Halorhodospira halophila: one gene and its partner. The protein of the gene in region 2 interacts with the protein of the main gene of each other region in a pairwise test. Links are inferred from orthologs where the notes say so. Each region holds a gene or a part of one and is shown on either strand. Other genes may lie near its edges. The genes, in order: dnaE and CCR79_RS03140.

Region 1 (4,407 bases), on a different replicon or contig from region 2:
CGTCGGTGGCCAGCACCGCGCGGATCGCCGAAATCCTGGTGGACGGGCGCGAGATGCCGGAGGATTTGCCCGCTCCAGCGCGGGCCGTGGTCGGTGGCGATGCCCTGGAGCCGAGCATCTCGGCGGCATCCATCCTGGCCAAGACGCTACGTGATGCCGAGATGGTGGCGCTCGAGGAGACCTACCCGGGATACGGTTTTGCCCGGCACAAGGGCTACGGGACCGCCGAGCACCGCCACGCCCTCGAGCGCCTCGGCCCGTGCGCCGCGCACCGGCGCAGCTTTGCCCCGGTGCGCAGGATGCTCGGCGGCTGAGGCGCGCACCGCACGCGCTTGGCTGACCCGTTGACCACCGCGACCCTGATATCCTGACGCGACCATGAGTGAAGCCCCACCGTCCTTCGTCCATCTGCGTCTGCACAGCGAGTTCTCGCTGGTCGACGGCATCGTCCGCATTCAGGAGGCGGTGTCCGCGGCGCGGGACGCCGGCATGCCGGCGGTGGCCATCACCGATCAGGCCAACCTGTTCGGCATGGTCAAGTTCTACCGGGCCGCGCTAGCCGCCGGAGTCAAGCCGATCATCGGAGCCGACGTGTGGCTGGCGGACGATACCTTGGAACTCGGCTACGCCCGGATGACGTTGCTCTGCCGGGATCGCGGCGGCTACCGTGCGCTGTCGCGGCTGCTCAGCCGCGCTTATCGCGAGGGTGCCTGCGGCGATATCCCGGTCATCCGGCGGGAGTGGTTGCAAGCGGATGCCGGCGGGCTGCTGGCCCTCTCCGGCGGGGTCCAGGGGGATATCGGTCAGGCCCTGCTGCGTGGTGATGAGGCCACCGCGCGGCGCTACCTCGAGCAGCACCGGCAGACCTTCGGCGAGGACGGCTTCTATCTGGAGCTCCACCGTCTGGGCCGGCCGGGCGACGAGCGCCACCTGCATGCCGCGGTGGCGCTGGCCGCCGACGAGGACGTGCCGGTGGTGGCCACCAATGACGTGCGCTTCATGCGCCCGGCGGATTACGACGCCCATGAGGTCCGTGTCTGCATCCATCAGGGGCGTACCCTGGACGACCCCAACCGGCCACGCCACTACACGGAACAGCAGTACTTTGCCGACGCTGCGGACATGGCCGAGCGCTTCTCCGATCTGCCCGAGGCGCTCGAGACCACCCTGCGTATCGCCGAGCGGTGCAGCGTGGATCTGGAACTCGACACCAACTATCTCCCGGACTTTCCGGTGCCCGAGGGCCATACGGTGGCCTCGTTCCTGCGCGCCGAGTCCGAGCGCGGCCTGGCGCAGCGGCTCGAACAACGCGGCCTGACTGAGGACGAGGATACCGGCGAGGTCGAGGCGACCTACCGGCAGCGCCTCGAGCACGAGCTGGCCGTCATCGAGCAGATGGGGTTCCCCGGCTACTTCCTCATCGTCGCCGACTTCATCCGCTGGGCGCGGGAGAACGACATCCCGGTTGGCCCCGGGCGCGGCTCCGGTGCGGGATCGCTGGTCGCCTATGCCCTGGGCATCACCAACCTCGACCCCCTGCGCTATGACCTGCTCTTCGAGCGCTTCCTCAACCCGGAGCGGGTCTCCATGCCCGACTTCGACGTGGACTTCTGCATGGAGCGCCGCGACGAGGTCATCGAGTACGTCTCGGACCGCTACGGCGCCGAGAAGGTCTCGCAGATCGCCACCCACGGCACCATGGCGGCCCGGGCCGTGGTGCGCGACGTGGGCCGGGTCTACGGTCACGCCTTCGGCTACATGGACCGGATCGCCAAGCTGATCCCTTTCGAGATCGGCATGACCCTGGACAGGGCCCTGGAGCAGGAAGAGGACCTGCGCGCCGAGTACGACAACGACGAAAACATCCGCGAGTTGATCGACACCGCGCGCAGCCTGGAGGGGATGGCGCGCAACGTCGGCAAGCACGCCGGAGGCGTCGTCATCGCGCCCACGGACCTGACCGATTTCTCGCCGCTCTACCGCGACCCGGAGGAGCGCGACGACGCCGAGGCTTGGAAGGTGGCCACCCACTTCGACAAGGACGACGTCGAGGCGGTGGGTCTGGTCAAGTTCGACTTCCTGGGTCTGCGCACGCTGACCATCATCGACTGGACCGTCCAGGCGGTGAACCGCATCCTCGAGCAGCGGGGAGACCCGGCGCTGGATATCGATGCCATCGCCCTGGATGACGGCGCCACCTTCGAGCTGCTCAAGCGCTGTGCCACCACCGCGGTCTTCCAGCTGGAATCCCGCGGGATGAAGGAGCTGATCAAGCGCCTTCAGCCCGATAGCTTCGAGGATATCGTGGCACTGGTGGCGCTGTTTCGGCCCGGGCCGCTTCAGTCGGGCATGGTCGACGACTTCGTCGAGCGCAAGCATGGCCGTTCGGCGGTCGCCGGTTACCCAACCCGCGAGCTGCACCATCCGGACCTGGTGCCGGTCCTCCAGCCTACTTACGGGGTGATCCTCTACCAGGAGCAGGTGCAGCGCATCGCGCAGGTCCTGGCCGGCTACAGCCTTGGCGAGGCGGATCTGCTGCGCCGCGCCATGGGCAAGAAGAAGCCCGAGGAGATGGCCAAGCAGCGGGCCAAGTTCCTGGAAGGGGCCAAGGCCCGGGGTCTGTCCGAGGACCATGCCACCGGCATCTTCGACCTTATGGAGAAGTTCGCCGGCTACGGCTTCAACAAGTCGCACTCGGCGGCCTACGCGCTGCTCTCCTACCAGACCGCCTGGCTCAAGTGTCACTACCCGGCGCCGTTCATGGCCTCGGTGCTCTCCTCGGACATGGACAACACCGACAAGGTGGTGATCTTCCTGGATGAGGCCCGGGCCATGGGGCTGGAGGTGCTGCCGCCGGACGTCAACCGCAGTGACAAGCCCTTCCGGGCGGTGGACGAGCGGACCATCGTCTACGGTCTGGGTGCCATCAAGGGGGTGGGGGAGTCGGCGCTCGATGCGGTGCTGAGCGAGCGCGATACCAACGGGGCGTTCCGGGATATCTTCGACCTGTGCCGCCGGGTCGACACCGGCCGCGCCAATCGTCGCGTGCTGGAGGCCCTGTGTCGTTCGGGGAGCCTGGATCGCCTGATCCCCAACCGCGCCACGGGAATGGCACAGATCCCGGCGGCGCTGGCGGCTGCCGAGCAGGCGACGCGCGACCAGGCCGCCGGGCAGACCGATCTGTTCGGTGGCCCTGCAGAGGCGGTGATCGCCTCCCGTGGCGAGGGCGAAGAGGTTGCCGAGCAGCCCGAATGGCCGGAGGAAGAACGCCTGGCCGCGGAGAAGGCCACACTGGGTCTATTCCTGACGGGGCACCCGATCGACCGTTACGAGCATGAGCTTCCGTATCTGGCTACGGATCGCCTGCAGCGGCTGTCCAGTGGCGCCGGCGGCAATGGCGGAGACGGCAATGGGGGCCGAGGCCGGACGGTTACCGCGGCTGGGCTGGTGGTCGCGCTGCGGGTGCGCAGCACCTCCACTGGCGGCCGCCTGGCCACCCTGACCCTGGATGACCGCACGGGCCGGATCGAAGTGGTGCTATTCCCCGAGGCGTTCGGCAAATACCGGCATGCCGTTGAGAAGGATGCGCTGCTGGTGGTGCGCGGCAGTCTCGACTACGACGACTTCAGTGGCGGGTACCGGATCACCGGCGAAGAGGTGCTGGACATCGCCCGGGCCCGCGAGCGGGCAGCCGGTCGGTTGGTGATTCCGGTAACCGCGGCTCGTGCCGCTAACGGTCTGGTGCCCGAGCTGCGCCAGGTCCTCAGCAGCTACGCTGGGGAGAGTCCGGTCCATGTCGATTACCGCCACCCAAGGGGCCGGGGGCGCGTCGTCCTAGGCCGCAACTGGACGGTGACGCCCAGCGATGACCTGATCAAGCGGCTTGAGTCGGTGGTCGATGACCGTGTGGGGGTCGAGTACCCCCGCTAGCGGCTCTCGCGGTGAATGGCGATCAGGTCATCGATCCCCACGGCGGTGCCGTCGGGTCCGTGGTCCAGGTCATCAATGACCGCTGCGGCACCCGGGAATGCGTCGTCCCGGGTCCAGCGGTTGCGGGTGATCAGCGTCGGGATCCCGGCCGCGCGGGCGGCGCGCAGCCCGTTGACCGAATCCTCCACGGCGAGGCAGTCCTCGGCCGCGAGCCGCAGTGATCGCAGGGCCTGCAGGTAGGCCTCGGGGTCGGGTTTCTTGGCGTTGACGTCGTCGCCACAGATGCAGACCTCGAAGGCCGGTTGCAACTCGGCGGGTAGCACGCCGTTGAACAGGGCCTCGACGTTGGCGCGGGCGCTGGTCGTGACCACGGCCAGGCGCACCTGCCGCTCTCGCGCTTCGGCAAGGATTCGCTCGATCCCCGGCCGGGGCGGGATGGAGCCGGTGCTGAGGCGCTCGGCGTAGAGGCGGTTCTTG
Region 2 (3,277 bases):
ATTGCAATAGCCGAGCTCGAGCATCATCTCCATGTCGAAGCGGGTCCGCTCCTCGAGCCGCTGCGCCTCCACCAGCTTGTCGGCGGCGCGCAGCTCGCTGAGGCGCTCGCGCAGCTCCTCCTTGATCTGCTCGACGGCCCGGTGCAGCTGCTCCTTCGGGGTCACGTAGTGGGTCTTCGGATAGATGGTCACCCGCGGCACCCGGCGCAGGAGCTCGCCGGTGAGCGGGTCGAACCAGCTGATCTCCTCGATTTCATCGTCGAAGAGCTGCACCCGGACCGCCTCTTCCGGGGACTCGGCCGGGAAGATGTCGATCACCTCGCCGCGGGCGCGGTAGGTCCCGCGGGTGAGTTCGGTGTCGTTGCGGGTGTACTGCAGCTCGGCGAGCCGGCGCAGGATCGCCCGCTGGTCGATGCGCTCGCCGCGGACCAGGTGCAGGAGCATCGACATGTACGCCTGCGGGTCACCGAGGCCGTAGATGGACGATACCGAGGCGACGATGACCGTATCCTGGTGCTCGAGGAGCGCCTTGGTGGCGGACAGGCGCATCTGCTCGATGTGCTCGTTCACCGAGGCATCCTTCTCGATGAAGGTATCCGACGACGGCACGTACGCCTCGGGCTGGTAGTAGTCGTAGTAGGAGACGAAGTACTCGACCCGGTTCTCCGGCAGGAACTCGCGCATCTCGCCATAGAGCTGGGCGGCCAGGGTCTTGTTGGGAGCGAGCAGGATCGCCGGGCGCTGCAGCCGCTCAATGACGTTGGCGATGGTGAACGTCTTGCCGGAACCGGTGACCCCGAGCAGGGTCTGATCCGAGAGCCCCGACTCGATCCCCTCGACGAGCTCCTCGATGGCCTGGGGCTGATCACCCGCCGGCTGAAACCGGGCGTTGAGCTTGAAACGTTCCGTCATCGAACCCCCGCATTCATCTTGGGCGCACCCTGACCCGGCGCCCTGCACACAGCGTCTACCCGCTCGACCAACGACACCACCTGCCGGACCCTGCCCACTGAACCCCGAAGCCTCAACCCCGCCCCACGCGCACTGAACCGTGAACACCCGACCCGAAAACCCTTATCATACGCACCGAGCCCAACTTTCAACGCGGAGCCAGACCATGGACCTTCAGCTTGCCGATCGCGTCCAGCGCATCAAGCCATCGCCGACGCTCGCCGTCACCGCCCGCGCCGCCGAGCTGCGCGCCGCCGGCCACGACGTCATCGGCCTCGGCGCCGGCGAACCGGACTTCGACACCCCCCCGCACATCATCGAGGCCGCCGTCCGGGCCGCCCAACAGGGGCAGACCCGCTACACCGCCGTGGACGGTACTGCCGAGCTCAAGCAGGCGGTCATCGACAAGCTCGAGCGCGACAACCGCCTGAACTACGAGCCCAGCCAGATCCTCGTCTCCAGCGGTGCCAAGCAGTCCCTGTTCAACGCCATGGCGGCGGTGCTCAACGAGGGCGACGAAGTGGTCATCCCAGCGCCCTACTGGGTCTCGTACCCGGACATGGCCCTGGTCTTCGGTGCTCAGCCGGTGTTCGTGGCCGCCGGTGCCGAGAGCCGCTTCAAGATCACCCCCGAGCAGCTCGAGCAGGCCCTGACCCGCAAGACCCGCATGGTCATCCTCAACAGCCCGTCCAACCCCACCGGCACCGCCTACACCCGTGACGAACTGGCGGCGCTGGGCGCCGTGCTCGAGCAGCACCCCCAGGTGGTGGTGGTCAGCGATGACATCTACGAGCACATCCTCTGGCGCGATGAACCCTTCACCAACATCGCCATGGCCGCCCCGCAGCTGGTCGACCGGACCATCGTGGTCAACGGCGTCTCCAAGGCGTACGCCATGACCGGGTGGCGGATCGGCTACGCGGCCGGCCCAGCCCCGCTGATCGGCGCCATGAAGAAGGTGCAGTCGCAGAGCACCTCCAACCCGGCTTCCATCTCCCAGGCCGGCGCGCTGGCCGCGCTCAACGGCGATCAGGGCTGCATCCAGCCCATGCTGGAGCAGTTCAAGGCCCGCCACGACTTCGTCGTCGAGCGGCTGAACGCCATGCCGGGGGTCAGCTGCACACCCTGCGACGGCACCTTCTACTGCTTCCCGCACATGGAGGAGGCGATGAACCGGGTCGGCGCCAAGGACGATGTGGCCTTCGCCGAGCAGCTGATCAACGACGCCGGCGTCGCCCTGGTCCCGGGTTCCGCCTTCGGTCTCCCCGGGTACGCGCGCATCTCCTATGCTACAAGTATGGAGAACCTGGAGCGCGCCATGGACCGGCTGCAGCAGGCCCTGGGCGGCTGATCGGCCCCGCTCCTCGCCCCCGCGATGGCCCCGGGCGATCGCGGGGGCGGCAGGACGGGCACGGAAAACCCCATAGAGGCTTGACCAACGCAGTGGAGGATCGGCAGAATACGCAGCGCATCGTGAGGTGACACCACGCTTCCCCGGTAGCTCAGCGGTAGAGCAAGTGACTGTTAATCACTGGGTCGGCGGTTCGAATCCGTCCCGGGGAGCCATCCACCATCCCTTCCTGTCGGCCACCCGACTCCGCGGGCGCAAGGTGATAACCCTGTATCACCGGGAGGCCGGGCGACCCCTCACCGGTATGAGAGGCCGCCACCCCCAAGTCCGGATCTCAGCAGCATTCCCGCTCGATGGCGGAGAGCATGCTGAGACCCGCATCATCGCCGCGCTGAACGAATAACTCCCGGATCACGTTAATCTGCGCGTGGACCATCAGGCGCGTATCCGGCTCTGAACCATCCCGGCCGCCCAGCTCACGCTCCAGATACCGCCGCACTCGGCTATTCTCCGGCTCCTCTGCGATGTGGCGGTCAACGCACTGGAGCAGGCGCTGGATGGCCCGCTCACAATCCAGACCGGGGCTGAGCTCAGACATCGCCGTACTCGATCACCAGGTCCTCGTCACGCACCACCATCTGGCACATCAGACGCCAGTTGGTGGGCAGATCATCGACGCGCATGCGATCGATCTCCGCTTGGGTGACCTTGCCCAGCTCGAGCAGGACCCGCTCCTCGCGGTCCGTCAGTGGACCCGCCATTGTCCCTTTTGCGACACCGTAATGGACATAAACCAGACAACTGCCACACTCGCCGTCCTGGCAATCGAAAGAGATCGGGATGTGGTTCCGGCGGGCCAGTTTCAGGACCGGCTCCGTATGACTGCCTGCCACCGCCTCTACGGTTTGCTCCCCGTGGTCTGGATGCCGAAAGGTCACGCTGGGCATAGCTCCACTCCTGCCTTGCCAAATGGGT

Evidence for each region.
Region 1: the proteins of CCR79_RS03140 (region 2) and dnaE interact in binary tests that used the Escherichia coli proteins (3 or more experiments, as listed by UniProt). The link is inferred for Halorhodospira halophila from one-to-one orthologs.

The regions. Positions count from the first base shown.
Region 1 is NZ_NHSN01000018.1:148,199-152,605, reverse strand. Bases 34-4,130 are described here. They hold dnaE (DNA polymerase III subunit alpha), read left to right. Parts: upstream 34-378; coding sequence 379-3,930; downstream 3,931-4,130. Other genes in these bases: CCR79_RS07880 (HAD-IA family hydrolase), read right to left, coding at 3,927-4,130; CCR79_RS07890 (ribonuclease HII), read left to right, coding at 34-314. Also shown: more of CCR79_RS07890, read left to right, coding at 1-33; more of CCR79_RS07880, read right to left, coding at 4,131-4,407. UniProt on the Escherichia coli protein: DNA polymerase III is a complex, multichain enzyme responsible for most of the replicative synthesis in bacteria. This DNA polymerase also exhibits 3' to 5' exonuclease activity. The alpha chain is the DNA polymerase catalytic subunit.
Region 2 is NZ_NHSN01000009.1:67,373-70,649, forward strand. The notes cover bases 243-3,209. They hold CCR79_RS03140 (pyridoxal phosphate-dependent aminotransferase), read left to right. Parts: upstream 243-1,117; coding sequence 1,118-2,302; downstream 2,303-3,209. Other genes in these bases: uvrB (excinuclease ABC subunit UvrB), read right to left, coding at 243-912; cowN (N(2)-fixation sustaining protein CowN), read right to left, coding at 2,637-2,900; CCR79_RS13870 (hypothetical protein), read right to left, coding at 2,893-3,063. Outside these bases: more of uvrB, read right to left, coding at 1-242. UniProt on the Escherichia coli protein: Shows aminotransferase activity with methionine and histidine as substrates, and to a lesser extent also with phenylalanine.